Regions from separate parts of the Streptomyces sp. NPDC004838 genome, predicted to be linked through region 2. Evidence: riboswitches for the same ligand, from Rfam matches in the RefSeq annotation. Region 2 holds a riboswitch; each other region holds the start of a gene.
The links. A riboswitch is a leader RNA that binds a small molecule or an ion and turns the genes downstream of it on or off. The one in region 2 is predicted to bind cobalamin.

Region 1: it holds a riboswitch for cobalamin, as region 2 does, so the genes downstream of both, ACWEFL_RS01595 (ribonucleoside-diphosphate reductase subunit alpha) here and ACWEFL_RS30205 (cobalamin biosynthesis protein) in region 2, are expected to answer to the same signal.
Region 3: it holds a riboswitch for cobalamin, as region 2 does, so the genes downstream of both, metE (5-methyltetrahydropteroyltriglutamate--homocysteine S-methyltransferase) here and ACWEFL_RS30205 (cobalamin biosynthesis protein) in region 2, are expected to answer to the same signal.

What each region holds. Positions count from the first base shown of each region.
Region 1 is NZ_JBSGAW010000001.1:379,836-389,484, forward strand. Features, by position in the region: gene ACWEFL_RS01580 (carbohydrate ABC transporter permease) at 1-453, opposite strand, end outside; gene ACWEFL_RS01585 (extracellular solute-binding protein) at 537-1,820, opposite strand; gene ACWEFL_RS01590 (GntR family transcriptional regulator) at 2,255-3,019, shown strand; cobalamin riboswitch at 3,608-3,733, shown strand; gene ACWEFL_RS01595 (ribonucleoside-diphosphate reductase subunit alpha) at 3,924-6,302, shown strand; gene ACWEFL_RS01600 (ribonucleotide-diphosphate reductase subunit beta) at 6,302-7,354, shown strand; gene ACWEFL_RS01605 (hypothetical protein) at 7,490-7,813, opposite strand; gene ACWEFL_RS01610 (GlxA family transcriptional regulator) at 7,908-8,876, shown strand; gene def (peptide deformylase) at 8,953-9,615, opposite strand.
Region 2 is NZ_JBSGAW010000033.1:38,105-47,753, forward strand. Features, by position in the region: gene cobN (cobaltochelatase subunit CobN) at 1-1,997, opposite strand, end outside; gene ACWEFL_RS30200 (cobyric acid synthase) at 1,994-3,691, opposite strand; gene ACWEFL_RS30205 (cobalamin biosynthesis protein) at 3,688-4,668, opposite strand; cobalamin riboswitch at 4,793-4,928, opposite strand; gene ACWEFL_RS30210 (hypothetical protein) at 5,114-5,335, opposite strand; gene ACWEFL_RS30215 (anion permease) at 5,349-6,569, opposite strand; gene ACWEFL_RS30220 (alpha/beta hydrolase) at 7,000-8,127, shown strand; gene ACWEFL_RS30225 (hypothetical protein) at 8,266-9,649, shown strand, end outside.
Region 3 is NZ_JBSGAW010000002.1:197,161-206,809, forward strand. Features, by position in the region: gene pglZ (BREX-2 system phosphatase PglZ) at 1-1,530, shown strand, start outside; gene brxD (BREX system ATP-binding protein BrxD) at 1,710-3,059, shown strand; gene ACWEFL_RS03280 (DEAD/DEAH box helicase) at 3,059-5,257, shown strand; gene metE (5-methyltetrahydropteroyltriglutamate--homocysteine S-methyltransferase) at 5,354-7,672, opposite strand; cobalamin riboswitch at 7,840-8,050, opposite strand; gene ACWEFL_RS03290 (hypothetical protein) at 8,302-8,484, opposite strand; gene ACWEFL_RS03295 (FadR/GntR family transcriptional regulator) at 8,941-9,649, shown strand, end outside.

The sequences.
Region 1 (9,649 bases), on a different contig from region 2:
GGTGGTGGCGGCGATGACCGGCATGGCCCAGGCGAGGACGAGCGCGATCAGCAGGGTGACGCGCATCCGCTTGCCGAGACGCGCGAGCAGGAGACCGACCAGCGTGCCGAGTATCATGATCAGGACGACGTTGGCCGCGGTGAACAGGATCGAGCGTCCGGTCACCCGCCAGAAGTCCGAACCGCCCAGGATCTCCTGGTAGTTGTCGATCCCGTTCCACTCGGTGAGACGCTGGATCAGCTGTCTCATATTGAGGTTCTGGAACGACAGCAACCCGTTGTTGATCAGCGGCCAGCCCAGGAACACCAGGGTGGCGGCAACAGCGGGAAGCAACAGCAGATAGGGCAGAAGGGCGCCCGCTTTACGGGACGCTGAGGGCTTGCCCTTGCCCTCGACGGGGGGGTGGTGTACCTCCGTCGGGCCGGAAGGCGGCCGTTCGGTCTGCACGGTCATGCTCGCCATCTCTTCCTAGGCGCTACGGAAACGCAGTCGGCGGTCGGGGCGGGTCATCAGACCCGCCCCGACCGCGTACACAATTACTGCTTCTGTGCCAGGCGCTTGTTGAACTCGCCCTCGACCTGCTTGGCGGCGTCAGCCGGCGACTTACCGTTCATGACCGCCGTGAGGTAGGTCTTGATCGGGTTCGGAGGGTTCTCGACCGCGGCCCACTCGGGGATCAGCGGCGTGGTGCCGCCGACCTTGGCGGACGGCGCGGCGGCCTCGGCGACGGCGTTGCCGACCAGGTTGTTGTTCAGCGACTCCTTGTTCGGGATGACGCCGCTGGCCTTGGCGAGGCCGCCCTCGAACCGGTCGGAGAGCAGGATCTTCAGGAACTCCTTGGCGAGCTCCTTGTTCTTGCTGCGCTCGGCGACGGCGAGGTTGGAGCCGCCGAGGAAGACGCCCTCGGGCTTGTCGGCCGTCTCACCCGGAATGGTGAAGTAGCCGAGGTCCTTCTCGATGGCCGCGTTGGCCTTGATGGCCGTACCGGCCTCCCAGCCCATGCCGATGAAGGCGCCGACATTGCCCTTGGCGAAGACGTCGGCCTGCTGCGGGGTGGCCTCGTCCTTGTCCTTGGGAGCCTTGGAGTACGCCTGGAGCTTCTTGTACTCCAGGGCCGCGGCCTGGACCTTCGGGTCCTCCAGGTTGGAGACCCACTTGTCCCCGTCCTTCTTGATGAGCTCCCCGCCCTGGCCGATGACGAGGCCGACAAAGTGGTACCAGTTCTGGCCGGGCAGGTAGATCGGCTCCTTGCCCTTCGCCTTGATCTTGTCCAGCGCGGCGTAGAACTCGGCGCGGGTCTTCGGCGGGGCGGTGACGCCGGCCTCCGCGAAGACCTTCTTGTTGTAGATCACGACGCGGTTGGCGAACCACCAGGGAACGGCGGACTGCGTGCCGTCCACGACGGCGCCCTCGTTGAAGTTCTCGGCCCAGTCGGCGCCGACCGCGGTCTTGACGTCGGCGAGGTCCGCGAGACCGCCCGTCTTGGCGTAGGCGGCGGTCTGGGTGTTACCGATCTCGAAGACGTCCGGCGGGTTGTCCTCGGAGAGGGCGGTCGTCAGCTTCTGCTGAATACCGTTCCACTGCTGCTCCTCGAACTTGAGCGTCGCACCGGTCTTCTTCTCGAACTCCGCCTTCAGCTCCGCCAGCCAGGCGTCCGGCGTGGAGCCGTCCATGGCCCACCAGGTCAGTGTCTGGCCCTTGAAGCTGTCAGGCCCCTTGGACTCGCTCCCCTTGTCCCCGTCTTTGTCGTCCGAGCCACACGCGGCCAAACTGATCACCATGCCCGCGACACCGATCGCCGCAATGAGCTTGCGCTTCACGCCACCCTCCTAAGGGATGCCTGATCACCCCCGCCCACCACGAGACATACGGGAAGTACTGCCTGGGGCTGGGACCTGGCCTTTAATGGTTTAGACCAGTACCGGGAGCTTGGCCTAGACCTTTAGGACTGTCAAGGCTCGATAAACCAGGCCGTCCAGTCCGTTACCGGACCGACATCTGGGCAGGATCCGGACGGCCGGAATCCGCCCACGCCGAAGGACCACCCGGAGGGGACCTACGCGTCGCCAGGAGGAATGCCGACTCCTGGACTAGACCAACCCTAGTACCAACGGTGTATAAGAAGCAGTGGTGTCCGACTGGAAAGAACCCCGAGGGGAGGGGTCGCACTCCCCCGGACCGGCCCGTGCCACGATATGAGCCGCTATTAACGGAGGAGCCGGTGACGGCAGCAGGACAGCCTGGGAGGCGGGCCATGGCCACCGACGGGGGAAACACGGAGACCGAGGGCGGACCCGGCGTCCGCGCGGCGCGGGTGCCCAAGTACTACCGCTTGAAGCGTCATCTCCTCGATATGACGGAGACGATGCCGCCGGGCACGCCCGTACCGCCGGAGCGCACGCTCGCGGCGGAGTTCGACACATCGCGTACGACGGTCCGTCAGGCGCTCCAGGAGCTGGTCGTCGAAGGCCGGCTTGAGAGGATCCAGGGCAAGGGCACGTTCGTGGCCAAGCCCAAGGTCTCGCAGGCCCTTCAGCTCACCTCGTACACCGAGGACATGAAGGCCCAGGGCCTGGAGCCGACCTCGCAGCTCCTCGACATCGGATACGTCACGGCCGATGACACCCTGGCCGGACTGCTGGACATTTCGACCGGCGGCCGGGTGCTGCGGATCGAACGGCTCCGGCTGGCGAGCGGCGAGCCGATGGCCATCGAGACGACCCATCTCTCGGCCAAGCGCTTCCCGGCGCTGCGCCGGAGTCTGGTGAAGTACACCTCTCTCTACACGGCGCTGGCGGAGGTGTACGACGTCCACCTCGCCGAGGCCGAGGAGACGATCGAGACCTCGCTGGCGACGCCGAGGGAAGCCGGTCTGCTCGGTACGGATGTGGGGCTGCCGATGCTGATGCTCTCGCGGCACTCGCTGGACAAGCAGGGCGAACCGGTGGAGTGGGTACGGTCGGTGTACCGGGGCGACCGGTACAAGTTCGTCGCGAGGCTTCAGCGCCCGACCGGCTGAACGGGCCGGATCTCAGCAGGCCGATTCACCAAGGGCCGACCACGGGCCGATTCACGACGGGTTCACCTCGGGCCGCCGCACCAAGCGGGTGCGGCGGCCCGTCTGTATTTTTTGGGGCTCGGTTCTCCCCCGGACGCCGTCCGGGGGCCCCACGGGGCACTCTGAGCGTGCGTCCACGGTCGACCGTGCTCGATCCCTCGTACCTCACGGCCTCCGCGCGCTCTCCCTCTCGACACCCGCGCGCCCCTCCAGCACACTCGGCCCCTTCTTTTTGGGCTCGTTCACCTCCGGGGCGCTCTCAGCGTGTGTCGACGGTCGACCGTGCTCGATCCCTCGTACCTCGGGACCTCCGCGCGCTCTCCCTCTCGACACCCGCGCGCCCCTCCAGCTCACTCGGCCGCTCTTTTTTGGGCTCGCGCCGGGCCGCGTTGTGAGTGTTCTCATACGGGCGCTCAGGGCCGCCGTCACGGGCCCGTTCCCGTACCGCGCAAGGGGCGGTGACGGACAGGGGCAGCCCCCTTTCGCGACAGACAACTCAACCGCACGACACAACATCTGGTGGGTACTTCCGGGAAGCGCCCCCACATGTATGCTCATCTCGCTGTCGCTGCAGAGGAATCCGGTGTGAATCCGGAACTGTCCCGCAACGGTGTGCTTCGGCGTGCTTTGTCACGCCTGGCGAGTCCGGCCGACTGCCGACAGCGCACCCGGCTCGTCCGACCCGGGTGCCCAGACGTCCGGGCCTCGCGGTTGGGCCGGTGGACGCCGTGAGTGCTGCCCTGCCGCGGGCACACCCGGCTCTGTCCGCTCCCCGCCGGCCCGCTAGCCGAGCGAGGGAGAGCACCACGTGACCATCGCGCCAGCCGATCCGGCTTCAGGCACCTCCGAGACCCCTCCCGGACCCGTGTCCGGGCAGGTTCCCGGACCGGTGTCCGAGCGGGTCCCCGGCCAGGTCGACGGCCCGGGTACCGCACTGCTGCGGACCCTGACCGAACTCACCGCCGATCTGCCGGACACCGACCCCGGCCGCGTCGCCGCCGCCGCGCTGCGCGGACGCCACGCCGGATCGGACGCGGCCGAACTCCACCAGCTGGCCACCGACGCCGCTGCGGGCCTGATCTCCGAGGACCCCGCCTACTCCCGGCTCGCCGCCCGGCTGCTGACCCGTACGATCGCGGCCGAGGCCGCGAGCCAGGGCTCGGTGTCGTTCTCGGCCTCGGTCGCCGTGGGCCACACCGAGGGCCTGATCGCCGACCGGGCCGCCGCGTTCGTCGCCCTGCACACCGACCGCCTCGACGCGGCGGTCGACCCGGCCGCGGACGACCGCTTCGGCTACTTCGGCCTGCGGACCCTCTACAGCCGTTATCTGCTGCGCCACCCGATCACCCGTCAGGTGATCGAGACCCCTCAGCACTTCATGCTGCGCGTCGCCTGCGGCCTCGCCGAGGACGAGTCGGACCGGGCGCTCGCCGAAGTCCTGGCGCTGTACGGGCTGATGAGCCGGCTCGACTATCTGCCCTCCTCGCCCACGCTCTTCAACTCCGGCACCCGCCACCCGCAGATGTCCTCCTGCTATCTGCTGGACTCGCCGCTGGACGAGCTGGACTCGATCTACGACCGGTACCACCAGGTCGCGCGGCTCTCCAAGCACGCGGGCGGCATCGGGCTCTCGTACTCCCGCATCCGCGCCCGCGGTTCGCTGATCCGCGGCACCAACGGGCACTCCAACGGCATCGTGCCGTTCCTGAAGACCCTGGACGCGTCGGTCGCCGCCGTGAACCAGGGGGGCCGGCGCAAGGGGGCCGCCGCCGTCTATCTGGAGACCTGGCACGCGGACATCGAGGAGTTCCTCGAACTGCGCGACAACACCGGTGAGGACGCGCGGCGTACGCACAATCTGAACCTCGCGCACTGGATCCCGGACGAGTTCATGCGGCGCGTGGAAGCCGACACCGAGTGGTCGCTGTTCTCCCCGGCGGACACGCCCGAGCTGGTCGATCTGTGGGGCGACGAGTTCGACGCCGCGTACCGCGCCGCCGAGGCCCGGGGGCTGGCCCGCAAGTCCGTGCCCGCGCGAGAGCTGTACGGCCGGATGATGCGTACCCTCGCGCAGACCGGCAACGGCTGGATGACCTTCAAGGACGCCGCCAACCGCACGGCCAACCAGACCGCCGAGCCCGGCCACACCGTCCACTCGTCGAACCTCTGCACCGAGATCCTTGAGGTCACGGACGACGGGGAGACGGCGGTCTGCAACCTCGGGTCGGTCAACCTCGGCGCGTTCGTGAACGGGGCCTCCGATGGCGAGGAACTGGACTGGGAGCGGCTGGACGCCACCGTCCACACGGCCGTGACCTTCCTCGACCGAGTCGTCGACATCAACTTCTACCCGACCGAGCAGGCCGGCCGCTCCAACGCCAGATGGCGGCCGGTGGGCCTGGGCGCGATGGGCCTTCAGGACGTCTTCTTCCAGCTGAAGCTGCCGTTCGACTCCCCCGAGGCGCGGGCGCTCTCCACCCGGATCGCCGAGCGGATCATGCTCGCCGCGTACGAGGCGTCCGCGGAGCTGGCCGAGCGCAACGGCCCGCTCCCCGCCTGGGAGAAGACCCGTGCCGCGCGTGGCGTCCTGCACCCGGACCACTACGGCGTCGAGCCTCACTGGCCGGAGCGCTGGGCCGCCCTGCGCGAGCGGATCGCCGCCACCGGGATGCGCAACTCCCTGCTGCTCGCCATCGCGCCCACCGCGACGATCGCCTCGATCGCCGGTGTGTACGAGTGCATCGAGCCGCAGGTCTCCAACCTCTTCAAGCGCGAAACCCTGTCAGGCGAGTTCTTGCAGGTCAACTCCTATCTGGTCGCGGAGCTGAAGCGCCTCGGCGTCTGGGACGCGCAGACCCGTGAGGCGCTGCGCGACGCCAACGGCTCGGTGGCCGGCTTCTCCTGGATCCCGGCCGAGGTGCGTGAGCTGTACCGGACGGCATGGGAGATCCCGCAGCGCGGGTTGATCGACATGGCCGCGGCCCGCACTCCGTTCCTGGACCAGTCGCAGTCGCTGAATCTGTTCCTGGAGACGCCGACCATCGGCAAGCTCAGCTCGATGTACGCGTACGCCTGGAAGAAGGGGCTGAAGACGACGTACTACCTGCGGTCCCGCCCGGCCACCAGGATCGCCCGCGCGGCGAGCGGCACGTCGGCCCCCGCCCCCTCCCCCGTACAGGCGACGCCGGAAGACGCCGTCGCCTGCTCCCTCGAAAACCCCGAGTCCTGCGAGGCGTGCCAGTAATGCCCAGCTCCACCAGTACCACCGGCTCCACCAGCCCTACCGGCTCCGACGCCAAGAATCTCCTGGACCCGGGTTTCGAGCTAACCCTGCGTCCGATGCGCTACCCGGACTTCTACGAGCGCTACCGCGACGCGATCAAGAACACCTGGACGGTGGAGGAGGTCGATCTCCACTCCGATGTGACCGACCTCGCCAAGCTGACACCGGGTGAGCAGCATCTGATCGGCCGGCTGGTCGCGTTCTTCGCGACCGGCGACTCGATCGTCGCCAACAACCTGGTCCTGACGCTCTACAAGCACATCAACTCCCCGGAGGCGCGGCTGTATCTGAGCCGTCAGCTCTTCGAGGAGGCGGTGCACGTCCAGTTCTATCTGACGCTGCTCGACACCTATCTCCCCGATCCGAAGGACCGTACGGCGGCCTTCGCGGCCGTCGAGAACATCCCGTCGATCCGTGAGAAGGCGCAGTTCTGCTTCCGCTGGATGGACTCGGTCGAGAAGGTGGAGAGGCTGGAGTCGCGGGACGACCGGCGGCGGTTCCTGCTGAATCTGATCTGCTTCGCGGCCTGTATCGAGGGGCTGTTCTTCTACGGCGCGTTCGCGTACGTGTACTGGTTCCGCTCCCGCGGTCTGCTGCACGGTCTGGCCACCGGCACCAACTGGGTGTTCCGCGACGAGACCATGCACATGAACTTCGCCTTCGAGGTCGTGGACACGGTCCGCAAGGAGGAGCCGGAGCTGTTCGACGACGCCCTTCATCAGCAGGTCACGGACATGCTGAAGGAGGCGGTGGAGGCGGAGCTGCAGTTCGGCCGCGATCTGTGCGGTGACGGGCTGCCGGGCATGAACACCGAGTCGATGCGCGAGTACCTCCAGTGCGTCGCCGACCAGCGGCTGACCCGGCTGGGCTTCGCGCCCGTGTACGGCTCCGAGAACCCGTTCTCCTTCATGGAGCTCCAGGGCGTCCAGGAGCTGACCAACTTCTTCGAGCGCCGCCCGTCGGCGTACCAGGTGGCCGTGGAGGGGTCGGTGGGCTTCGACGACGACTTCTGATCCGCCGGCTCGTGAGCGCCGTCGTACCTCGACGGCGCTCACGGGGGCTCGTACCGTCCCTGCCTCGGGGGAGTCCGCCCGGGGCCGGGACGGGTCGCGGGGCGGACCACGCCGCTCACGGGGGGCCGCGGGGGCTCACCCGCTCATGCTGCCGACCCTGCTCACCCCGTCCAGCCGGGGACCCTCGGCGGCGCTCGGCGCGCGCTCCGCGGACGCGACGGTACGAGGGCTGGTCCTGGAGCCGGTCCTGCCGCGCCGGGCCGGGCCCGCGATCGAGGCACTGCCGGGGTGGACGGTACGGCGGGCCGGGGACTCCCGGCTCGATCGGACGGGATCACCCCGCTCCGCCGCGCGCAACTGGCGATCCACCGCACGGTCACGGGCGTGTCCGAGCAGGGACGGAAGGAGGACGACGCCCCCGAGGGCGATGACGGCGAGTGCGGCGAGGAAGGTGTTCATGTCCTCCACTGTCGCCCTTTCCACCCCCACCGCGTCAGTGGCAGGACTGCCGTGAACCATCGAATTACTGCCAAGCCCGTGCGACACTCGTCCCATGCTCGAGAACGTGGCCGTCGTGCTGCTCGACGGCGTGAACCCTTTTGAACTCGGCGTGCTGTGCGAGGTGTTCGGCATCGACCGCACCGCGGACGGAATGCCCCACTTCGACTTCGCGGCCGTCTCCGCCGAGGGCCCGGTGCTGGACACCCGTGCCGGGTTCACGATCGGCACCCCGACCGGCCTGGAACGGCTGGAGACGGCGGATCTGATCGCGGTCCCCGCCGGCGACTCCTTCGTCGTCCGCGAGTACCCGGCCGAACTGCTGGCGGCGCTGCGCCGGGCGGTCGACCGGGGAGCGCGGGTGCTGAGCGTCTGCTCCGGGGCGTTCCTGCTGGGCTCGGCGGGCCTCCTCGACGGCCGACGTTGCACCGCGCACTGGATGCATACGGAGCAACTGACCGAGCGCTTCCCGCTGGCCGTCGTCGATCCCGATGTGCTGTACGTGGACACGGGCCCGGTCATCACCTCGGCGGGCACGGCCGCCGGGATCGACGCCTGCCTCCACCTCATCCGCGAGGAACACGGCCCCAAGGTGGCCAACTACATCGCCCGCCGCATGGTGGTGCCTCCGCACCGCGACGGCGGCCAGGCGCAGTACATCGAACGGCCCCTGCCGCACACTCGGTGCGACACCGTGGGCGGGGTGCTGAGCTGGATGGAACGCCATCTGGACCGTGAGATGACCGTCGACCAGCTCGCGGAACGGGCCCATATGTCGTCCCGCACCTTCGCCCGCCGCTTCCAGCAGGAGACGGGCACGACCCCGTACCGCTGGCTGCTGCGCCAGCGGGTGCTGCTCTCCCAGGAACTGCTGGAGCAGACGGAGGAGACCATCGACGCGATCGCAGGCCGCAGCGGCTTCGGCAACGCGGCCACGCTGCGCCACCACTTCCTGCGGACGCTGGGCACGACGCCGAACGCGTACCGTCGTACGTTCCGGGGCCCGGCCCAGGAGTCCGTCTGAACCGTGGCCCGCGCACGGGCCGACCCGCGCACCGACGGGCTTACGCACCGGACGGGCCGGCGGGTCGGCGGCGTGCTCAGCTGTTGGGCACGACCTCGTAGCGCGGGGTGCCTTCCTCCATCTGCCGCAGCGCGTCCTTGCGGTCGCGCTTGGAGAGCCGGTCGATGTAGAGGTAGCCGTACAGATGGTCCGTCTCGTGCTGGAGGCAGCGGGCGAAGTATCCGGTGCCACGGACCTTGATGGGATTGCCCTTGGCGTCCTGGCCGCGCACGACCGCGTAGTCGGGGCGGGCCAGCGGCGCGTACGCGGTGGGGACGGAGAGGCAGCCCTCGTTGGACTCGTCGAGGACGCGCTGCTCGGCGGGCAGCTCCTCCAGCACCGGGTTGCAGACGACGCCGAGGTGGCGTGTGCCGTCGTCGTCCGGGCAGTCGTAGACGAAGACCTTGAGATCGACCCCGATCTGGTTGGCGGCCAGGCCGACGCCCTCGGCGGTCCGCTGGCTGGCGAACATGTCGTCGATCAGCACGGCCAGCTTGTCGTCGAACTCCGTGACGTCCTTGCACTCCTTGTGGAGGACGGGGTTGCCGACGACCGTGATGGGGCGGGAGGTGCCGCGTTCGCGGTAGGCGAGTTCCCGCGCCTCGCAGTCCTCCGTGTCCACGACGAATCCCTCGTCGTCCACGACGATCCGGTCGTCGACCTGCTGGTCCGTCTCCTGCTGCGACTGCTGCGAGGCCATGTCAGCCGTACGCCTTCCTGATTACCACGGGGGG
Region 2 (9,649 bases):
CCGCCGCCCAGCACATGGAGGCCGTCCCGGATCTGGACGTCCTTGATCTCGCAGAGATAGCCGTCGATGTGCATCACGAACTCGTCGAAGGCGTCGTCGCCGGGCTGCTCGTCGACGTGGAGGTCGTGATGCAGCTCGGCGGCCTTCACCAGCGTCCAGATCTGGGCCCGCACCGCCGGGGCCTTCGCCGGGTCGAGATCGCTGACCAGCGCGTACTCGTCCAGGAGCTGTTCCAGCTTGGCGAGATCGCCATAGGTGTCGGCGCGCGCCATCGGCGGCACCAGATGGTCCACGACCGTGGCGTGGCCACGGCGCTTGGCCTGGGTGCCCTCGCCGGGGTCGTTGACGATGAAGGGGTAGACGAGCGGCAGTTCACCGAGGACGGCGTCGGGGCCGCAGCCCGCCGACAGTCCGAGACCCTTGCCCGGCAGCCACTCCATGGTGCCGTGCTTGCCCATGTGGACGACGGCGTCGGCCCCGAAGGACTCCTCCAGCCAGCGGTAGGCCGCCATGTAGTGGTGTGACGGAGGCATGTCCGGGTCGTGGTAGATCGCGATCGGGTTCTCGCCGAAGCCGCGCGGCGGCTGGATCATCACGACGACGTTCCCGAACCGGAGCGAGGCGAGCACGATCTCGTCGCCGTCGACGTAGAGCGAGCCCGGCGGCTCGCCCCAGTGCTCCAGCATGCCCTCGCGCAGCGCGGGATCCAGGGCGTCGAACCAGGCCCGGTAGTCGGCGAGCGGCACGCGCGCGGGGGCGGCCGCCAACTGCTCCTCGGTCAGCCACTCCACATCGTGGCCGCCCGCCTCGATGAGCCGGTGGATCAGCTCGTCGCCGTCGTCCGGGTGGCCGTCCACCGCGTAACCGGCGTCCCGCAGCGCGTTGAGGACCCGTACGGCCGAGGCGGGGGTGTCCAGACCGACCGCGTTGCCGACGCGCGAGTGCTTCGTCGGATAGGCGGTGAACACGAGCGCCAGCTTCTTCTCGGCGTTCGGCTTCTGCCGCAGCCGGGCGTGGCGGACCGCGATCCCGGCGACCCGCGCCGCCCGCTCGGGGTCGGCGACGTACACCGGAACACCGTCGGGGCCCTGCTCCTTGAAGGAGAACGGGACCGTGACGATCCGCCCGTCGAACTCGGGGATCGCGACCTGCATGGCCGCGTCCATGGGGGAGAGGGCGGCGTCCGACGCCTCCCAGACGGCGCGGGACGAGGTGAGGCAGAGCCCTTGCAGCACGGGCACGTCCAGCTCGGCGAGCGCCCCGATGTCCCACGCCTCCTCGTCCCCGCCCGCGCTCGCCCTGGACGCCGTGGCCCCTCCGGCCGCGAGGACCGTCGCGATCAGCGTGTCCGCCGTGCCCAGCAGCTCGTACAGCCGGGGGTCGGCGTCCCGCAGCGAACCGACGTACACCGGAAGGGCGTTGGCCCCCCGCGCCTCGATCCGCTCACAGAGGACGTCCACGAACGACGTGTTCCCGGACAGCTCGTGCGCCCGGTAGAAGAGCACACCGACCGTGGGCCGACCCTCCGTCCGCTCCCGCGAGCCGTGCACGCCCCACTCGGGCATCTTCCGGGGCTCGGCGCTCTGTCTGACGCGTTCCGCCCCCACCGGCCCGGCGCCGGTCAGCAGCACATCCTGGACGAGGAACCGGGCCAGCTCGGCGAGGTTGCCCGGACCGCCCTCCACGAGATACCGCAGCGCCTCGGCCACCGCGCCCGCGTGGACCGTCGACTCGGCCATCAGCTCCGCGTCGGGGACGGACTCCCCGCCGAGCAGCACGGTCGGGATCCCGGACTCCCTGAGCACGGCGAGCCCCTCCTCCCAGGCGCGCCGGCCGCCCAGCAGCCGTACGACGGCGATGGACGAGCCCTCGATCAGCGCGGGCAGTTCACCGGCGGCGTCGATACGGGTCGGGTTGCCTATCCGGTACGGAGCGCCGGACGAACGGGCCGCCAGCAGATCCGTGTCGGCGGTCGACAACAACAGCACTGTGCTCATACGGGTGCTCCGAAGTCTCTCGGGTCGCCGGGCGCGCCGGGCGGGATGAAAGGAAGGTCCTCGGGCGCGCCCCGCTCGATGAGCCGCATGAGCGCGTCCGTGTCAACGTGTTCTTCGACGAGGTCGCCGAGCCGGTCCAGCTGCTCTTCCCGCAAGGCCGCGAACGAGGTGTCCGGGGCGGGGACGAAGCGCCGGCCGGCGGCACTCGCGACCTGCCGCAGGAACTGCCGCCGGAAGCCGTCGCTCTCCAGTGAGCCGTGCCAGTGGGTGCCCCACACGGCGCCGACCCGGCAGCCCTCCTCGCCGTGGCCGTCGACGCCGGAGGTACCAGAAACCCCAGAAATGCCGGAGATGGCAGAAGCACCGGAGACGCCAGAGATGAACGCCTCACCGCCCAGGACCTCGGCGACGCCGTGGTGGATCTCGTACCCCTCCACGGGTTCGCCGAGCGCCGTGCCGGCCGGTCTCGCGAGCGTCTTGTCGGCCGCGAACCGCACCCGCACGGGCAGCAGTCCCAGACCGGTCACCGAACCCGCCCGTGACTCGACGTCGTCCTCGATGCGCTCGCCGAGGATCTGGAACCCGCCGCAGATGCCCAGCACGGGACGGCCCTCGGCCGCCCTGCGCGCCAACTCCCGCGCGAGCCCCCGCTCCCTCAGCCACTCCAGCGCGCGGACCGTGCCACGGGTTCCCGGCACGATCACCAGATCCGCGTCGCCCAACTCCTCGGGCCGGTCCACGAACCGTACGACGACGCCCGGTTCGGCGGCCAGCGCGTCCACGTCCGTGAAGTTGGACATCAGCGGCACCGCGCACACCGCGATCCGCAGGATCTCCTCGCCGACGGGCGGGGCGACGACCGACTCGCGCACGGCTCCCCGCAGGGAGACGCGCAGCCCGTCCTCCTCGTCGATGCCGAGCCCGTGCGCGTACGGCAGGACCCCGTACGTCCGCCGCCCGGTGAGCCCTGTGAGCATGTCGAGTCCGGGCTCCAGCAGCGAGACGTCACCGCGGAACTTGTTGACGAGATACCCGGCGACCAGCCGCTGGTCCTCACGGCCGAGGAGCGCGGTGGTGCCGAAGAAGGAGGCGAAGACGCCGCCGCGGTCGATGTCCCCGACGACGAGCACCGGGAGGTTCCCGGCTCTCGCGATGCCCATGTTCACGAGGTCCGTACGCCGCAGATTGATCTCGGCCGGAGACCCGGCCCCCTCGCAGATCACGGCCTCGTACGTGCCCCGCAGCTCCTCCAGGCACTCCACGACGGTGGAGAGCAGCGCCTCCCGCCGACCGCCGCGCAGCCCCGTGCCGGGCGACGCGGCCGCCGCCCCCGGTCCCTGGCGCGTCGCGGGCTCGGCGCTTCCGAAGAATCCGCGCGCGCTCAACTCCCCGACGGGTCGGCCCAGCAGGACGACCTGGCTGCTGCGGTCGCTCCCCGGTTTCAGGAGTACGGGGTTCATCAGCGCGGTCGGCTCCACACGGGCGGCCTGCGCCTGCATGGCCTGGGCCCGCCCGATCTCCGCGCCGTCACGGGTCACGAAGGAGTTGAGGGACATGTTCTGTCCCTTGAACGGAGCCACTTTCACGCCCTGGCGTGCGAGCCAGCGGCAGATTCCCGCCGTGACCACGCTCTTGCCCGCGTCGGACGTCGTTCCGGCGATCAGCAGCCCGCCGCCCCGCCTGCGACCGGTCATCGGGTCCCTCCCCTCGTCGCCCTCGTCTGTGCGCTTCGCCCCGCGACCCGCTGGAGAAGCAGCCGGGCGGCGATGCTCGTGCCCAGCGCCAGCAGGCCCACCCGTCGCGACAGCCGGGCCGCCCGCTCGATGTCCCCGACGGCGACCGGGCGTCCACCGCCGTTGAGCACGGGCCGGTGCTCCACCCGCCCGCCGTACGAGAGCGTTCCCCCGAGCCGTACGCCGAGGGCTCCCGCGAACGACGCCTCGACGGGCCCGGCGTTCGGGCTCGGATGCCGGCGGCCGTCGGCGCGCCAGGCCCGGACCGCTCCTCGCGGGTCGTCGCCCGCGAGTGCGGCGAGTGCCGCCGTCAGCCGTGCGCCCGGCGCGCCGGTGAGGTCGTCGAGGCGTGCCGAGGCCCAGCCGAACCGCAGGTAGCGGGGCGACTTGTGTCCCACCATCGCGTCGAGCGTGTTGACGGCCCGGAAGCCCACCAGACCGGGCACGCCCGCCAGGGCGCCCCACACCAGCGCGCCGACCACGGCGTCGGAGGTGTTCTCGGCGACGGATTCGACGACGGCGCGGGCGATTCCGGGTCCGTCCAGGGACTTGGGATCGCGGCCGCACAGATGGGGAAGCCGCTCGCGGGCCGCCTCGATGTCACCCGCGGCGAGCGCGTCCGCGACGGCGCGGGCCTCGCGCACCAGGGACGTACCGCCCACGACGGTCCAGGTGGCCGCGGCGGTCAGCGCCACGGACGCGGCCGGAGCGCGGCGAGCGGCGCGCGAGAGGAACACGGCCCCCGCGGCCGCGCCCCCGGCGCAGACGAGGGTGTGCAGCGCGCCCCAGCCGCGGTGGTCACGCCACAGGACGCGCTCGACGGCGCCCGCGGACCTCCCGAACACGGCGACGGGATGTCCCCGGCGGGGATCGCCGAGCAGCAGGTCGCCGGTGAGGCCGAGGGTGGCGCCGTACGCGAATACTCGGTCGGCACGCATGGATCAGGCGGGTGTCTCGCCTCGGGGGGCCGGTGAAATCGGTGCTGTACTCAGTGCTCTGGGGGCAGGAGCTGAACCGCAGCCGCGCATGGCGAAATGTCCTCACTCAGGGTGTCCGCGCCCTGGTTCGACGTGACCGACGGTGAGAGTTCCTGGCTTCCGGGGGTGTTCCCCGGTCACAGTGGCGGGACCGCGCCGGATTCGCACCGGCTTCCTCTGTTTCCGTCGTGATGGCTCCGGCAGTCCACCACGCTCCGAGAACACCCGTCAACTCGCCCTTGACCTGCGAAGGGTCAGTGTGCTGAGCCCCACAGTCGGACGACGGCCGGGCCGGGCGCGTCAAGGGCGCCCGGCCCGGCCGGGTGGAACGTATGGCGGTGCGTGTGCGGGTCGCGCGACCTGTACAGCGGGGTGCGGGTGTGCGGGGTGCGGGGGGATCCGTACGTCAGGTGATGATCAGATAGATCCCGTACGCCACGGCCGCCGCGCAGAGCCCGAAGCAGGCGTACGCGCCGGTGCGCGCGAGGGCGGTGGAGCCGCCTCCGGCTTCCGTCGCCTCCTGCTTGCTGAGGGCCACCACGCCGACGGCGAAGAGGCCCACCACGACGACGGTCGAGACGAGGCTCACGCCGAAGACGGATCCGAGGGCTGCCCAGTCGATTTTCATTGCTGATCCGTCCTTACACCGCGGCCCGGCTCGCCGGACCCGCTTCGGGGGCCGAGGGAGCGGGGGACGGGATGGTGGTCTTGAGTTCGTCCTGGGCGATGGCGGCGTCGACGCCCGCGGGCCCGTCGCCGTGGTCGGTGTCGTTGACGTTGGTGTGGTCGACCACCTGACGGCGGGAGATCAGCCAGATCCAACCGCTCGACGCGACCAGGAAGACCGCGACGACCGCGACTCCCCAGTCGCCCTGCTTGGTCACGAACTCCGAGCCCGCGGCGACCAGCGCGGCGGCCGGCAGCGTCAGACCCCAGGCGACGAACATCCGGGTGGCGGTGGACCAGCGGACCACCCCGCCCTTGCGGCCGAGGCCCGCGCCCATCACGGCGCCGGAGCAGGAGTGCGTGGTGGAGAGCGAGAAGCCGAGGTTGGACGAGGCGAGGATGACGCTGGCCGCGCTGGTCTGGGCGGCGAAGCCCTGCTGCGGCTGGAGGTCGGTCAGGCCCTTGCCCATGGTCCGGATGATGCGCCAGCCGCCGAGGTAGGTGCCGAGCGCGATGGCGACGCCCGCGGAGACGATGACCCACATCGGGGGGTTGGAGCCGGGGGAGAGCACACCGCCGGCCACCAGGGCCAGCGTGATGATGCCCATCGTCTTCTGGGCGTCGTTGGTGCCGTGGGCGAGGGAGACCAGACCCGCCGAGGCGATCTGACCCGCCCGGTATCCCTTCTCGGTGCCCTTCGCGCCCGCCTTCTGGCCGATTCGGTACGTCAGCCGGGAGGCGAGGTACGCGGCGATGCCGGCGACCAGCGGGGCGGCGACGGCGGGGATCAGCACCTTGGTGACGACCGTGCCGCCGTTGACGCCGCTGATACCGACCGAGGCGATGGTCGCGCCTATCAGACCGCCCATGAGGGCGTGTGAACTGCTGGACGGCAGGCCGATCAGCCAGGTCGCCAGATTCCACAGGATGGCGCCGACGAGCGCCGCGAAGATGACTTCTGGGGTGATGCCTGACTCGTTGACGATGCCGCTGGAGATCGTCTTCGCGACCTCCACCGACAGGAACGCGCCGACGAGGTTGAGCACGGCGGACATGGCCACCGCGGTCTTGGGTTTCAGGGCGCCGGTCGAGATGGTCGTCGCCATCGCGTTGGCGGTGTCGTGGAAACCGTTCGTGAAATCGAACACGAGAGCTGTCACGATCACGATCGCGAGCAGCAGCGTGATGTGTTCCATTTACCCAGGCAATCTTTGGGGGTCAGTGGCTCGCTGAACGTAGGTAACCTGGGTGAACAGAAGATGAACTGAGACGGGACTTGGGGTGTCTCCAACCGGTTCTCGTCATTCCGTTTTCTCTCTCGCGGGGCCGGTTTTCCGGCTCCGGAGGCTCGAAGGGGGAGAGAAGCGGCTTTCATGCGGTTTTATGGTGATCTGCGTCACCGTGCCTCTGTTCACTTCTCTGATTCCGGTATCTGATACCGGGGCCCTCCGCGGCGGACCGTCCGCGGCGGTTCGCGCCGTCGCCGCACGCCGGTCGGCGGAACCGCCACGCCGTCCGGTTCGACGCCGTCCGGATCCCCGCTCCGGGGCCGGGGGCATCGCCCGCCGCCACCCGGACGGCGGCCCTCCACTGGCACCCCGGCGCCCGCGTGCCGACACTGGAACCGTGCGCCCGGCAACCGCGACGGCTACAGCCGTCACCACCCTGATAGGCATCGGCACGGCGGCGGTCGTGGCCGCCCGGTACGCGGGCGACGCCGCCCTCAAGGCGTCCCCGAGCCGCCCCCTGCCCGGCGACCCCCGGCTCACCGTGCACGGCACCGCGGCGGGCACGGTGACCCTCACCCGCAGCCTCGCCTCGCTGCGCCCCGGCACGTACGGCCTCGACGGCGACGGCGTCCACGCCGTCGTCGGCCCGGTGTTCGAGGGAGCCCCGCACGACGCCGACGCGGTCGTGCGCCGTCTGGAGCAGGTCGCCCACGGCAGCCTGGAGCCCGGCACCCGGGTACGGCTGACCCCGCGACTCCACCTCGGCAGCCCGGCCGACGCGCTCGGCATCGACCACGAGGACGTCGCCGTCCCCGGAGAACTCGGCCCCCTGCCGTCCTGGTTCGTGCCGGGCCCCCGCGATACCTGGGTGATCGCCGTGCACGGCCTCGGCGCCACCCGCGAACACCCCATGAACCTTCTGCCCTTCCTGCACGGCAGACGCGTGCCCGTGCTCGGCCTCGGCTACCGGGGCGACCCCGACGCGCCCCGTTCCCCCGACGGACTCGGGCACCTCGGCGACTCCGAGTGGCGCGATCTCGACGCCGCCCTCCGCTTCGCCGTACGGAACGGGGCCGCGCGCGTGGTCCTGTACGGCTGGTCCACCGGGGCCACCATGGCGCTGCACGCCGCCGCGGACTCGGTGCTGCGCGACCGGATCAGCGGCCTCGTCCTCGACTCGCCCGTCCTCGACAAGGCCGCCACCCTGCGCGCCCTGGCCGCCGCCCGCCACACCCCCGGACCCCTGCTCCCGCTCGCCGTGAGAGCGGCCCGGAGCAGAGCGGGACTGAACGGCGGCGGACCGCTCGCCCCGGACTGCGCGTACGCGGTCCGGGTGCCGACCCTGATCTTCCACGGCCCCGACGACACCGTCGCCCCCTGGGCGCCCTCCCGCGGACTCGCCGCAGGCCGCCCCGACCTCGTCACCCTCCACACCGTCCTCAACGCCCCGCACGCGGCCATGTGGAACGCCGACCCGGCCCGTTACGAAGAGACGCTCCGCCGCTTCCTCACCCCTCTGATGTAGCCGGTGGCCCGGCGGTGACGGAGCCCGTCGGCCGGGCCCCTGGGGCCCTGTCCCGCCCGAGCGGACTGCGCCCGATAAATGTATTCACCACTAGGTTCCGTTTGGGCTTTCCGGCCGTCAACGGGAAGACTGCTCCCTGTGACGTCCCGAAAGCCTGATGAGCAATTGGCGCGCAACTCCAGACTCCGGCTTGTCCGCCCGCGGCCCCTGGCCACCGCCCGCCGGGCCGTGACGACCCGGCGTACCCGGCCGGCCCCGAGGCCCCCCGAGGGCACACCGCCTCCCGCCGAACTGGCCCGCCAGGCCAGAGAAGTCCTCGCCGACGCCGTGCGGATCGCCCGCTGGGCCGCCGTCGAACGCGATCCGAGCACCGCACCGCTCGCCGACCGTGCCGAGGAACGGGCCGCCGCCGCACTGGAGTTGACGACCGCTCAGGTGCGCGCGGGCTGGGACCGCGCCCGCCTGGCCGGCCTCGTCGAACTGCACGGCGACACCGCCCGGCCCGGCTGGCGGCTGCGTGCCTGGGACCGTGACGACATGGCCGTACTGCGCGGCTGGGTCGCCCTCTTCGACGCCTGGTCCCTGGTCCACCCGGCCCCCGGCGAGGTCGCCCCCACCGCCGTCGCGGAGGTCGTCGAAGCCGTCCCCCAGCTTCTCTCCCTGCTCCAGCTCTCGGCCGGTCCGGTCCTCGTGCCCGCCCTGCTCGACCTGCTGGAGCAGCGCGTCGCGGAACTGCGCGAGGAGCGCTGCGAGGTCCCGTACGACCCCCAGGACCAGCTCGGCCGGCTCGTGCCCGCCGCCGCGCCTTCGGACGGCTCCGTGCCCACGGGTGACGCCGGTCCCGGCGCGGGAGCGGACGCGGCCGCGGCAGCCGCCGTCCCCGAGCCCCCGGCCCCCGCCACCGCCGTCCTCCGCACCGGCCCCGCGGCCGATGTTGCCACCGCGCCGGACGTCCCCGCCGCACCCCTTCTCGACTGGGCCCTCGACGGCCTGGCCGCCGTCGGGGCGCTGACCCTCGACAGCGGCCGGTCCGCCACCCTCACCCCCCTCGGGAACTGGGCGGTCTGGGTCAAACTGGAGCAGATCTGCGTCGCCGCCCAGAGCCCGGCCGGCAACATCGAGCAGTCCGCCGACGACATGCTCCGCGGCTGCGCCCGTCTCACCCCGGGGCCCGCCCGCGCCGAGTACCGCGCCTGGCTCGCCGCCCGCCCGGTCTCCAGCGCCGTCGCCGAACTGCTGACCGTCGCCAGGGGCGAGGACGCCCTGCTCCGCGGACTCGCCTTCGAGGCGCTGCGCGCCGTCGGAGCCCCCGCGGAGGCCGAGGTCCGCGCCGCCTCCGACGAGCCCTCGCTGCGCCCCTACGCCCTGCTCTGGATCGCCGAGTACGACGGCATGGACCCCGAGGACGCCCCCGACATCCTCACCCGTGAGGAAGCCACCTGGCTCTGGGTCGACACGGCCGCCGCGGTCGCCGACCACGGGGAGCCGCAACTGCTGCTGCGCCACCTCGACTCCGCGGTCC
Region 3 (9,649 bases), on a different contig from region 2:
GCCGGCGGCGACCCGGACCCCGTGCTCAAGACCGCCTACGACACCCTCGGCGCGCGCGTTAGGGACCGGCGACGGCGGATCGACGCCTCCTTCGCGCGCTCACTGGCCGGCTGGACGCGGGACGGCACCCCACCCGGCGGCATGCTCACCGTCGAGACCTTCCTCGACCGGGTCGCCGGGCCCGTCGTCCGGCGGGGGGAGGAGCGGCGGGTGCTGCTGCTCGTACTCGACGGCATGAGCGCGGCCATAGCGAACGAACTCGGCGAGGAACTCCGCCGCTCCTGGGCGGAGTTCGACCCGCTGGCCGGGGACACACCGCGGCGGCGGGCGATGGCCGCCGCCCTCCCCACCGTGACGGCCGTATCCCGGACGTCGCTCTTCGCGGGCACCCTGACGAAGGGCACCCAGGCCGATGAGAAGAGGCTCTTCCCCGCACTGAAGCTGTGGAGCGGAGCACCGGCCGCCGTCTTCCACAAGGACGACCTGCGCACCGAGACCGCGGGCGACACCTTCGGCCCGGCCCTCACCGAAGCGCTCACCGACGGCAGAACCCATGTCGCCGTCGTCCTCAACGCCATCGACGACCGCCTCGCCAAGGAACAGAAACTCGGCGACGGAGCCTGGCGGGTCGACGACGTACCCGGCCTGCGCGACCTGCTCCGGGTGGCGGCGGCCCAGGGCATGGCGGTCATCGTCACCAGCGACCACGGCCACGTCGTCGACCGGCACGGAACGAAGGCCGACGCGGCCACCGAGCCCGCGTCCGCGCGGCACCGCCTGCCCGGCGGCCCGCTCGGCGAACGGGAGATCGCCCTCTCCGGGCCGCGCGTGGTCTGGCCCGAGCCCGGCGCGTCCATCGTCGCGCTCTGGGACGCGGACTCCCGCTACACCGCCCTCAAGGCCGGCTACCACGGCGGGGCCTCCCTCGCCGAATTCACCGTCCCGGTGCTCGCCTTCCTGCCGTTCGGGGCGGAACCACCCAAGGGATGGCGGGAGCTGGGCGACCAGCAGCCGCCCTGGTGGGCTCCGGAGGAGGCGGCGAGCCCGGCAACGGCCGAGCGTCCGGCTCAGCCGACAGGCGCGGCTCCGAAGAAGGGGACGGCGAAACCCCGGAAGAAGCAACCCGAACCCGGAACGCTGCCCGACGCGCTCTTCGACGTGGCGCTCAGCGCAGGAGGAGACGACGCCCTGCTCACGCCGGTCGTCGTCTCCCGGACTGAGACGCTCGTGACGGCGCTGCTCGACTCGGAGACGTATCAGGCGCAGCTCGACGGTCTGGCGCGCAAGCCGCAGCAGGAACAGGTCCACAAGGCCCTCGCCGCCCTGCTCGACGCGGGCGGCACCCTGCCCGTGACGGCGCTCGCCCAGCGCGCGGGCATGCCCACCGCCCGGGGCGACGGCTTCGCCGCGGTCCTGAGGCAGCTCCTCAACTACGACGGCGTACAGGTGCTGGAGACCTTGCCGGACGGGCGCACGCTACGGCTCCATGAGGCGCTGCTGCGCGAGCAGTTCGCCCTCCGAGCGGGCTGACGGCGTTCGGGGTGCCTCCGGCCTTCGCGTCGAGGCACCCCCGGGCCGCGTCTGGTGGGTCCCGCGCCGGACGGTGGGGCCGCGAGGTGCCGGACAGTGCCGCACAGAGCGCGGGCCGACCAGCGGTCGACCGCCGGTCCCCGTACGGAGGCGGTTACGGAAATGGAAGACTGGTTCTTGTGAGCACCACCGGATCCCAGCGCCCCGCCCAGGTGAGCGCCGCCCGCCGCCGTACCGTCATCGACGCGCTGCGGCGCGGTGCCGTGCCCGACAGCGGACTCGACCTGCTGGCCACCGGACTCGACCGGTTCGAAGCGGCCCTGGACGCGGAACTGGACGCCGTCGCGTCCGGCGGTTCCGTGTTCAAGGCCGTGCGAGGCGAGTACGGGTCCGGCAAGACGTTCTTCACCCGCTGGCTGGGGGAGCGGGCCAAGCGCCGTAACTTCGCCGTAGCCGAGATCCAGGTCTCGGAGAACGAGACCCCGCTGCACCGGCTGGAGACGGTCTACCGGCGGCTCACCGAACGGCTCACCACCTCCAGTTTCCCGCCCAGCGCGCTGCGGCCCGTGGCCGACGCCTGGTTCTACGCCCTGGAGGAGGACGCCCTCGCGGCCGGCGCGACCGAGGAGGAGCTTCCGGGCGAGGTGGAGAAACTGCTCGTCGCACGGCTCGCCGAGGTCTCCCGGCACGCCCCGTCGTTCGCCACCGCGCTGCGCGGCTACCGGGCCGCCCTCGCGGACGGCGAGGAGGCGACCGCCGCGGCCGTCCTGGCGTGGCTCGGCGGCCAGCCGCATGTCGCGGCCTCCGCCCGCCGGACCGCCGGGGTACGCGGCGACCTCGACCACTTCGGTGCGCTCGGGTTCCTGCAGGGGCTCCTCACCGTGCTGCGCGACTCCGGGCACACCGGTTTGTTCGTCGTCCTCGACGAGGTGGAGACGCTGCAGCGGGTCCGGTCGGACGCCCGCGACAAGGCGCTCAACGCGCTGCGGCAGCTCATCGACGAGGTGCACTCGGGCCGCTTCCCCGGTCTCTATCTGGTCATCACGGGCACCCCGGCCTTCTACGACGGTCAGCAGGGCGTGCAGCGTCTGGCCCCGCTCGCTCAGCGTCTGGCCACCGACTTCACCACCGACCCGCGCTTCGACAACCCCCGCGCTGTCCAGATCAGACTTCCCGGCTTCGACCAGGAGTCCCTGGTCGGACTCGGCCTCACCATCCGTGACCTGTACGCCGACGCCGCGGAAGTGCCCGAGCGCGTGCGCAAGGTCGTCGACGACGCGTATGTCGCCGACCTCGCGGTGGCCGTCGGCGGGGCGTTGGGCGGGAAGGTCGGGGTGGCCCCCCGGCTGTTCCTGAAGAAACTCGTCGGGGACGTTCTGGACCGCGTGGACCAGTTCGACGACTTCGACCCCCGGCAGCACTACCGGCTCACCGTCGTCGGCAGCGAACTCACCGACGTAGAGCGGAACCTGGCCGCCACGGTCTCCCAGGACTCGGCGTCGGCCGATGACATCGACCTGGAGCTGTGATGGCGGGCGTCGGACTCCCGGCGGGGAACGAGCCGGGTGACGAGGACGCCGACGTACTGGACCGACTCGACCCCGTCGTCCTGCATCACATCGTGAACACCCTGGGCTGGCCCGATCTGCGCCGGCTGCAGCGTGCGGCGATCACGCCGCTCATGGAGGGACAGGACGCCGTACTGCTGGCCCCGACAGCCGGAGGCAAGACCGAGGCAGCCTGCTTCCCGCTGCTGTCGGCGATGACCGAGCGGAAGTGGACCGGCACATCCGTGCTGTACCTGTGCCCGCTCAAGGCACTCCTCAACAACTTGGTCGGCCGCGTCGACCAGTACGCCCAGTGGCTGGGGCGACGGGCCGCACTCTGGCACGGCGACACCAAGGAATCGCAGCGGCGGCGCATCCGGGCCGAGGCTCCGGACATCCTGCTGACCACGCCCGAGTCGCTCGAGGCGATGCTGATCGGCGTCAAGACCGACCACGCCCGCCTGTTGGGCGGCGTCCGGGCCGTCGTCATCGACGAAGTGCACGCGTTCGCAGGGGATGACCGGGGATGGCACCTGCTCGCCGTGCTCGAACGGTTGGAGCGGGTCACCGGCCGTGCCATCCAGCGCGTCGGGCTCTCGGCGACCGTCGGCAACCCGGCCGAGTTGCTGCACTGGCTGCAAGGCGCGGACGTCGGCAACCGCACCGGCCAGGTCGTCGCCCCCGGAGTGCACCTGCCGGCCACCGACGGCAGCGGACACGGCGACGAAGCGAGTCCCGAGCCCTCCGGCAGACCTGCCGGTGAAGTGGAACTCGACTACGTCGGCTCCCTGGACAACGCGGCGAAACTCATCGCGGCGCTGCACCGGGGAGAGAAGCGGCTCGTCTTCTGCGACTCGCGCCGTCAGGTCGAGGAGCTGGGCGCGGCGCTCCGCGCGCGCGAGGTGACGGTCTTCCTGTCCCACGCCTCGCTCTCCGTCGAGGAACGCACCCGTTCCGAGCAGGCGTTCGCCGAGGCCCGCGACTGCGTCATCGTCTCCACGTCAACCCTCGAACTCGGCATCGACGTCGGTGACCTGGACCGTGTCATCCAGATCGACTCACCGGCCTCCGTCGCCTCGTTCCTGCAACGCATCGGCCGCACCGGCCGGCGTGCCGGCACGGTGCGGAACTGTCTGTTCCTCACCACCCGCGAGGACGCGCTGCTGCAGGCGGCGGGCCTCCTGCTGCTGTGGTCGCGGGGCTGGGTGGAACCGGTCGTTCCCCCGCCGGAGCCGCGCCACCTGGTGGCCCAGCAACTGCTTGCCGTCACCCTGCAACAGCACAAGCTCGGCGACCGGTTGTGGGACCGGCAGTGGAACGGCCTCGCCCCCTTCGACAAGTCGGCCGCCCCCATCCTGCGCTACCTCACCGAGGAAGGCTTCCTCGACAGCGACGGCGGGATGCTGTTCATCGGCCCCGAGGCGGAACGCCGCTTCGGCAAAAGGCACTTCATCGAACTCACCGCCTCCTTCACCGCGCCTCCGCAGTTCACCGTCCTGTTCGGACGCACGGAGATCGGCCGCACCGACCCGAGCGTGCTCACAGAGGAACGCCCCGGTCCGAGGCGGCTGCTGCTCGGTGGACGCAGTTGGCAGGTCACGTATATCGACTGGCTGCGCAAACGCGTCTTCGTCGAGCCCGCCGACGGCGGCGGAATCGCCAAGTGGATGAACGGCGGCGTCGCCGGACTGTCGTACGCCCTGACGCGTGCCATGCGTCAGGTGCTGCTCGGCACGGATCCACCCGTCTCCCTCACGCGGCGGGCGGTGGCCTGCCTGGCCGAACAGCGCGAGACCGACGCACCCGACACCGTCCACCCGGGCGGCACGTTGATCACGCGCGTCGGCTCCGACGTCCGTTGGTGGACCTGGGCCGGCTACCGCGCCAACGCCACCCTGGCAGCCACCCTCCAGTCGATCAGCGACCCTCTGCAACGCCCCACCGACAACTGGCTGCGCCTGAGAGAGAACCTCACCCCGGCCGACTGGCGTACGGCCCGTGACGACGTCGGCGAGAATCTCGTCCTGCCCGATGTGGACCGCCGGGCCGTACGCGGCCTGAAGTTCTCCGCCGCCCTCCCGGAACGGATCGCCGTGGCCACGGTGGCGGCCCGTCTGGCCGACTTCGAGAGCGCACGCTCGGTGCTCGGTGAGCCGGTGCGTTTTCAGCACGGCGGCTGAATCGGAGGAACCGCCGAGCCGCTTTGGACGGACGCCGGGTGTCCCGCCTGGCCGGGGCCCGAGCGTCAGCGCTCCGACCCCGGCAGGGCGTCCGGGTCAGGACGCGGGCAGCTCGCTTCGGACCGTGCGTGCCGCCGCGACCAGGTTCTCCAGGGAGGTGCGGGTCTCGGGCCAGCCGCGGGTCTTCAGGCCGCAGTCGGGGTTGACCCAGAGGCGTTCGGCGGGGATCGCCTTGAGGCCGGTGCGCAGGAGCGCGGCGGCCTCCTCGGGGCTCGGGACGCGCGGGGAGTGGATGTCGTACACGCCGGGGCCGGCCTCGCGCGGGTAGCCGTGGGCGGCGAGTTCGCGGGCGACCTGCATATGGGAGCGGGCCGCCTCCAGGCTGATGACGTCGGCGTCGAGGTCGTCGATCGCCTGCACGATGTCGCCGAACTCGGCGTAGCACATATGGGTGTGGATCTGGGTGTCCGGACGGACGCCGCCGGTCGTGAGCCGGAACGCCTCCGTCGCCCAGGCCAGATACGCCGGACGGTCGGCGGCCCGCAGCGGCAGCGTCTCGCGCAGCGCGGGCTCGTCCACCTGGATCACCGAGGTCCCGGCCGCCTCCAGGTCGCCCACCTCGTCGCGCAGGGCGAGGGCGACCTGGCGGGCGGTGTCGGCCAGCGGCTGGTCGTCGCGGACGAAGGACCAGGCGAGCATGGTGACCGGCCCGGTGAGCATGCCCTTGACCGGACGCGAGGTCAGGGACTGGGCGTACGTCGTCCAGCGCACGGTCATCGGCTCGGGGCGGGAGATGTCCCCGGCCAGGATCGGCGGGCGGACGTAGCGGGTGCCGTACGACTGGACCCAGCCGTGCCGCGTGGCCAGGTAGCCGGTGAGCTGCTCGGCGAAGTACTGGACCATGTCGTTGCGTTCGGCCTCGCCGTGCACCAGGACGTCGATCCCGCTCTTCTCCTGGAAGGCGACGACCTCCCGGATCTCGGCCCTGATGCGCTCCTCGTAGCCCGCCGTGCCGATCCGGCCCGCCCGCAAGTCGGCGCGCGCGGTGCGCAGTTCGCCGGTCTGGGGGAAGGAGCCGATGGTGGTGGTCGGCAGCAGGGGCAGGCCGAGGTGGGCGCGCTGGGCGGTGGCGCGTTCGGCGTACGGCTGGGAGCGGCGCGCGTCGGCGTCGGTGACGGCGGCGGACCGGGCGCGTACGGCGGGGTCACGCGTAATGGGCGAGCCCGCGCGGGATGCGAGGTCGGCGCGGTTGGCGGCGAGTTCGCCGGTGATGGAGTCGGTGCCCTGGGCGAGGCCCGTGGCGAGGGTGACGATCTCGGCGGTCTTCTGGCGGGCGAAGGCGAGCCAGCGCAGGATCTGCGGATCGATGTCCCGCTCGGCAGTCGCGTCGAGCGGGACGTGCAGCAGGGAGCAGGAGGCGGCCACGTCGACGCGGTCGGCGAGCCCGAGGAGCGTGCCGAGCGTGGAGAGCGACTTCTCCAGGTCGTTCACCCAGATATTGCGGCCGTTGACGACACCGGCGACCAGTCGCTTGCCGGGCAGTCCGCCGACCGCCGCGAGGTCGTCGAGGTTGGCGGCGGCGGCCTCGGTGAAGTCGAGGGCGAGGCCCTCGACCGGGGCCTTGGCCAGTACCGGGAGGGCGTCGCCGAGCCGGTCGAAGTAGGAGGCGACGAGCAGCTTGGGCCGGTCGGTGAGAGCGCCGAGGTCACGGTAGGCGCGCGCGGCGGCGTTCAGCTCGGCCGCCGTGCGGTCCTGGACCAGGGCGGGCTCGTCGAGCTGCGCCCACTCGGCGCCTGCCGCGCGCAGGTCGGCGATCACCTCGGCGTACACCGGGAGCAGCCGGTCCAGGAGGGTGAGCGGCTCGAAGCCCGTCGGCACGCCGGGGGCGGGCTTGGCCAGCAGGAGGTAGGTGACGGGGCCGACCAGGACGGGACGGGCGGTGAGGCCGAGCGCCAGGGCCTCCTTCAGTTCGGCGACCTGCTTGGCGGAGTCGGCGGTGAACACCGTGTCCGGGCCCAGCTCCGGCACGAGGTAGTGGTAGTTGGTGTCGAACCACTTCGTCATCTCCAGCGGTGCCACGTCCTGCGTGCCGCGCGCCATGGCGAAGTAGCCGTCCAGGGCGTCGGCTTCGACGGCGGCCCGGTGCCGGGCGGGGACCGCGCCGACCATGACGGTGGTGTCGAGGACGTGGTCGTAGTACGAGAAGTCGCCGGTGGGCACCTCGTGGACGCCGGCCTCGGCGAGCTGCCGCCAGTTCGTACGGCGTAGCGCGGCGGCGGTCTCCTGGAGCGTTTCCGCGGTGACGCGGCTCTTCCAGTAGCCCTCGACGGTCTTCTTCAGTTCCCGGCCCTGTCCCTGACGGGGGTAGCCGTACACGGTGGCCCGTGCTGCCGCGGCTGCGGACTTCGGTGTCACGGAGATCTCCTTCGCGAGATGAATCCCTGAGATCCCGGCGACGGGACGAGAGCGCGAAGGTGTGACGGAACCAGGCGGGCATGATCTCGCGCGGTACAGCGCGGTCGTCCGCTCGGTATGTACGCCGACCCGCCCACGAGGTCACCGGGATGTCCGCGCGCGAGTGGTTCGCGCACGGGCAGTCGGCAGGTCTTCGGACTCACGGGCACGCCCTCCTGACCGGAGGACACCTACTGGCCGTCGCTTCCCAGACCCGGTACGTCGGGTCCAGTGCGTATGACGGCGGTCGTTCCCGTTCACCGCTGCGGGGCAGTCCCGGATTCCCACCGGGTTCCCTCTTACGACGCATCCCGTCTGGCGGACGGGGCGAACCAGCTGCACCGGCCAGCGTAAAGGGCCTGCCAGGAGCGCGGAGCGCCGCGTCCACCATTCGGATGGTGAGTTCGTACCTTTCTAGGCGGTGATGAGTTTGACGGCGGTGAACCGTCATCCCGCACAGGGCCGCGACCACCGGGAGAACGGCCCGCGCCGGGGTCCGCAAAAACAGCACCGTCGTGGCCGCGAAGCCGGACCGAAACACGAAAAAAGCCCCCGCCCGAGGAGGGCAAGGGCGTTCGGCGTCGGCGCGATCAGGCGTTGTTCTCCCGCTCCAAGGCTTTCCGCTGCTCATCGAGGAGCTTTGCCTGCGCCTTGGCGAGCCGCTTGTCGGCGCGAGACGTGCGGGCGGCGGCGTTGGCCACCTTCTCTTTAGGGCTGTGGTATGAGATCAGCCCGACGGAACTGAGGCTGCTCAGCTTGCGGATCATTCCCATGGGTCGCCTCTTCGGGTGTGAGTTCACGGCGTTGGGCAGGCGTAACTACGCCGACACTGGTAGCACGTGTCAACGCAGTGCCGGAGCGGTACTCGTCATCTAAGCACCCCAATGTGACGAGCGGTATACAGGGGGGCATGTGGGACCTGACACCGCAACCGCGTCTGGGGTGACGATTGACGTCGCCTGTCGTAGATGTGACTGGGTGCTGATGCGCTGACGGTCGGCAGGTCGAGTCGTGCGCCGGACCCTCATCCGGCGGCGCGGTCCGGGCCCCTCGGCCCGGTTCGCCGGACTCGGTCGCGGGCCGGGTCCGGGACCGGTGTAACGTGCGAAGATGCCGATCGCGCGCCCAAAAGGCCCGCGCGGCGGGCGGCGCGCCCCCGGGGCCCTGCGTCCCGCACCGCGGTCGCGCCAGACCGTCAGCAGACCGCACCCACCGGTGGAGGAGAATCCGTGGCACGTACGAAGGAGATTCCGCCCGACGGACCGTGGCGGGCTCTCCGGGACATCGGCCGCACCCGGCCGGAGGGCGCGGCGGCGGAGGAGATCGCCGACCGGATCCAGCAGCTGATCCTCTCCCAGGACCTCGCCGACGGTTCGCGGCTGCCCTCGGAACGGGATCTGGCGGCGCTGCTCTCCGCCAGCCGGCCCACCGTGAGCCAGGCCATCCGGATCCTGGTGATCAAGGGGCTCGTGGAGTCACGGCGCGGCTCGGGGGCGTATGTCCGGCTGCGTCCCGAGGCGACGCTGGCGACGGCGATGAACCTGATGCTGGACGTGGACCCCGGCTCGGTCGGCCAGCTGGCGGAGCTGCGCCTGTCGCTGGAGTCGACCGGTGTCGTACGGGCCATCGAGCGGGCCACCACCGAGGAACTGGCGGAGGCGGAGGAGGCCCTGCGCGCGTTCGAGCACACCGGCGGCGACGCGGCGAGCTGGATGAGCGCCGACACCTACTTCCACGCGACGCTGATCAACGCCTCCCACAACGCCTATCTCGCCTCGATGTTCGACAGCGTGCACACGGCGCTCATCAACTACGAGTTCCGCGCCTGGATCGACAGCGGCACATCGCCCGGCTGGCTCGCGAAGGAGCGGATCGCCGCGCTGACGGCCGTCCACGAATCCATCCTGCGGGCCGTGCGGAAGCGCGACGTCGAGGCGG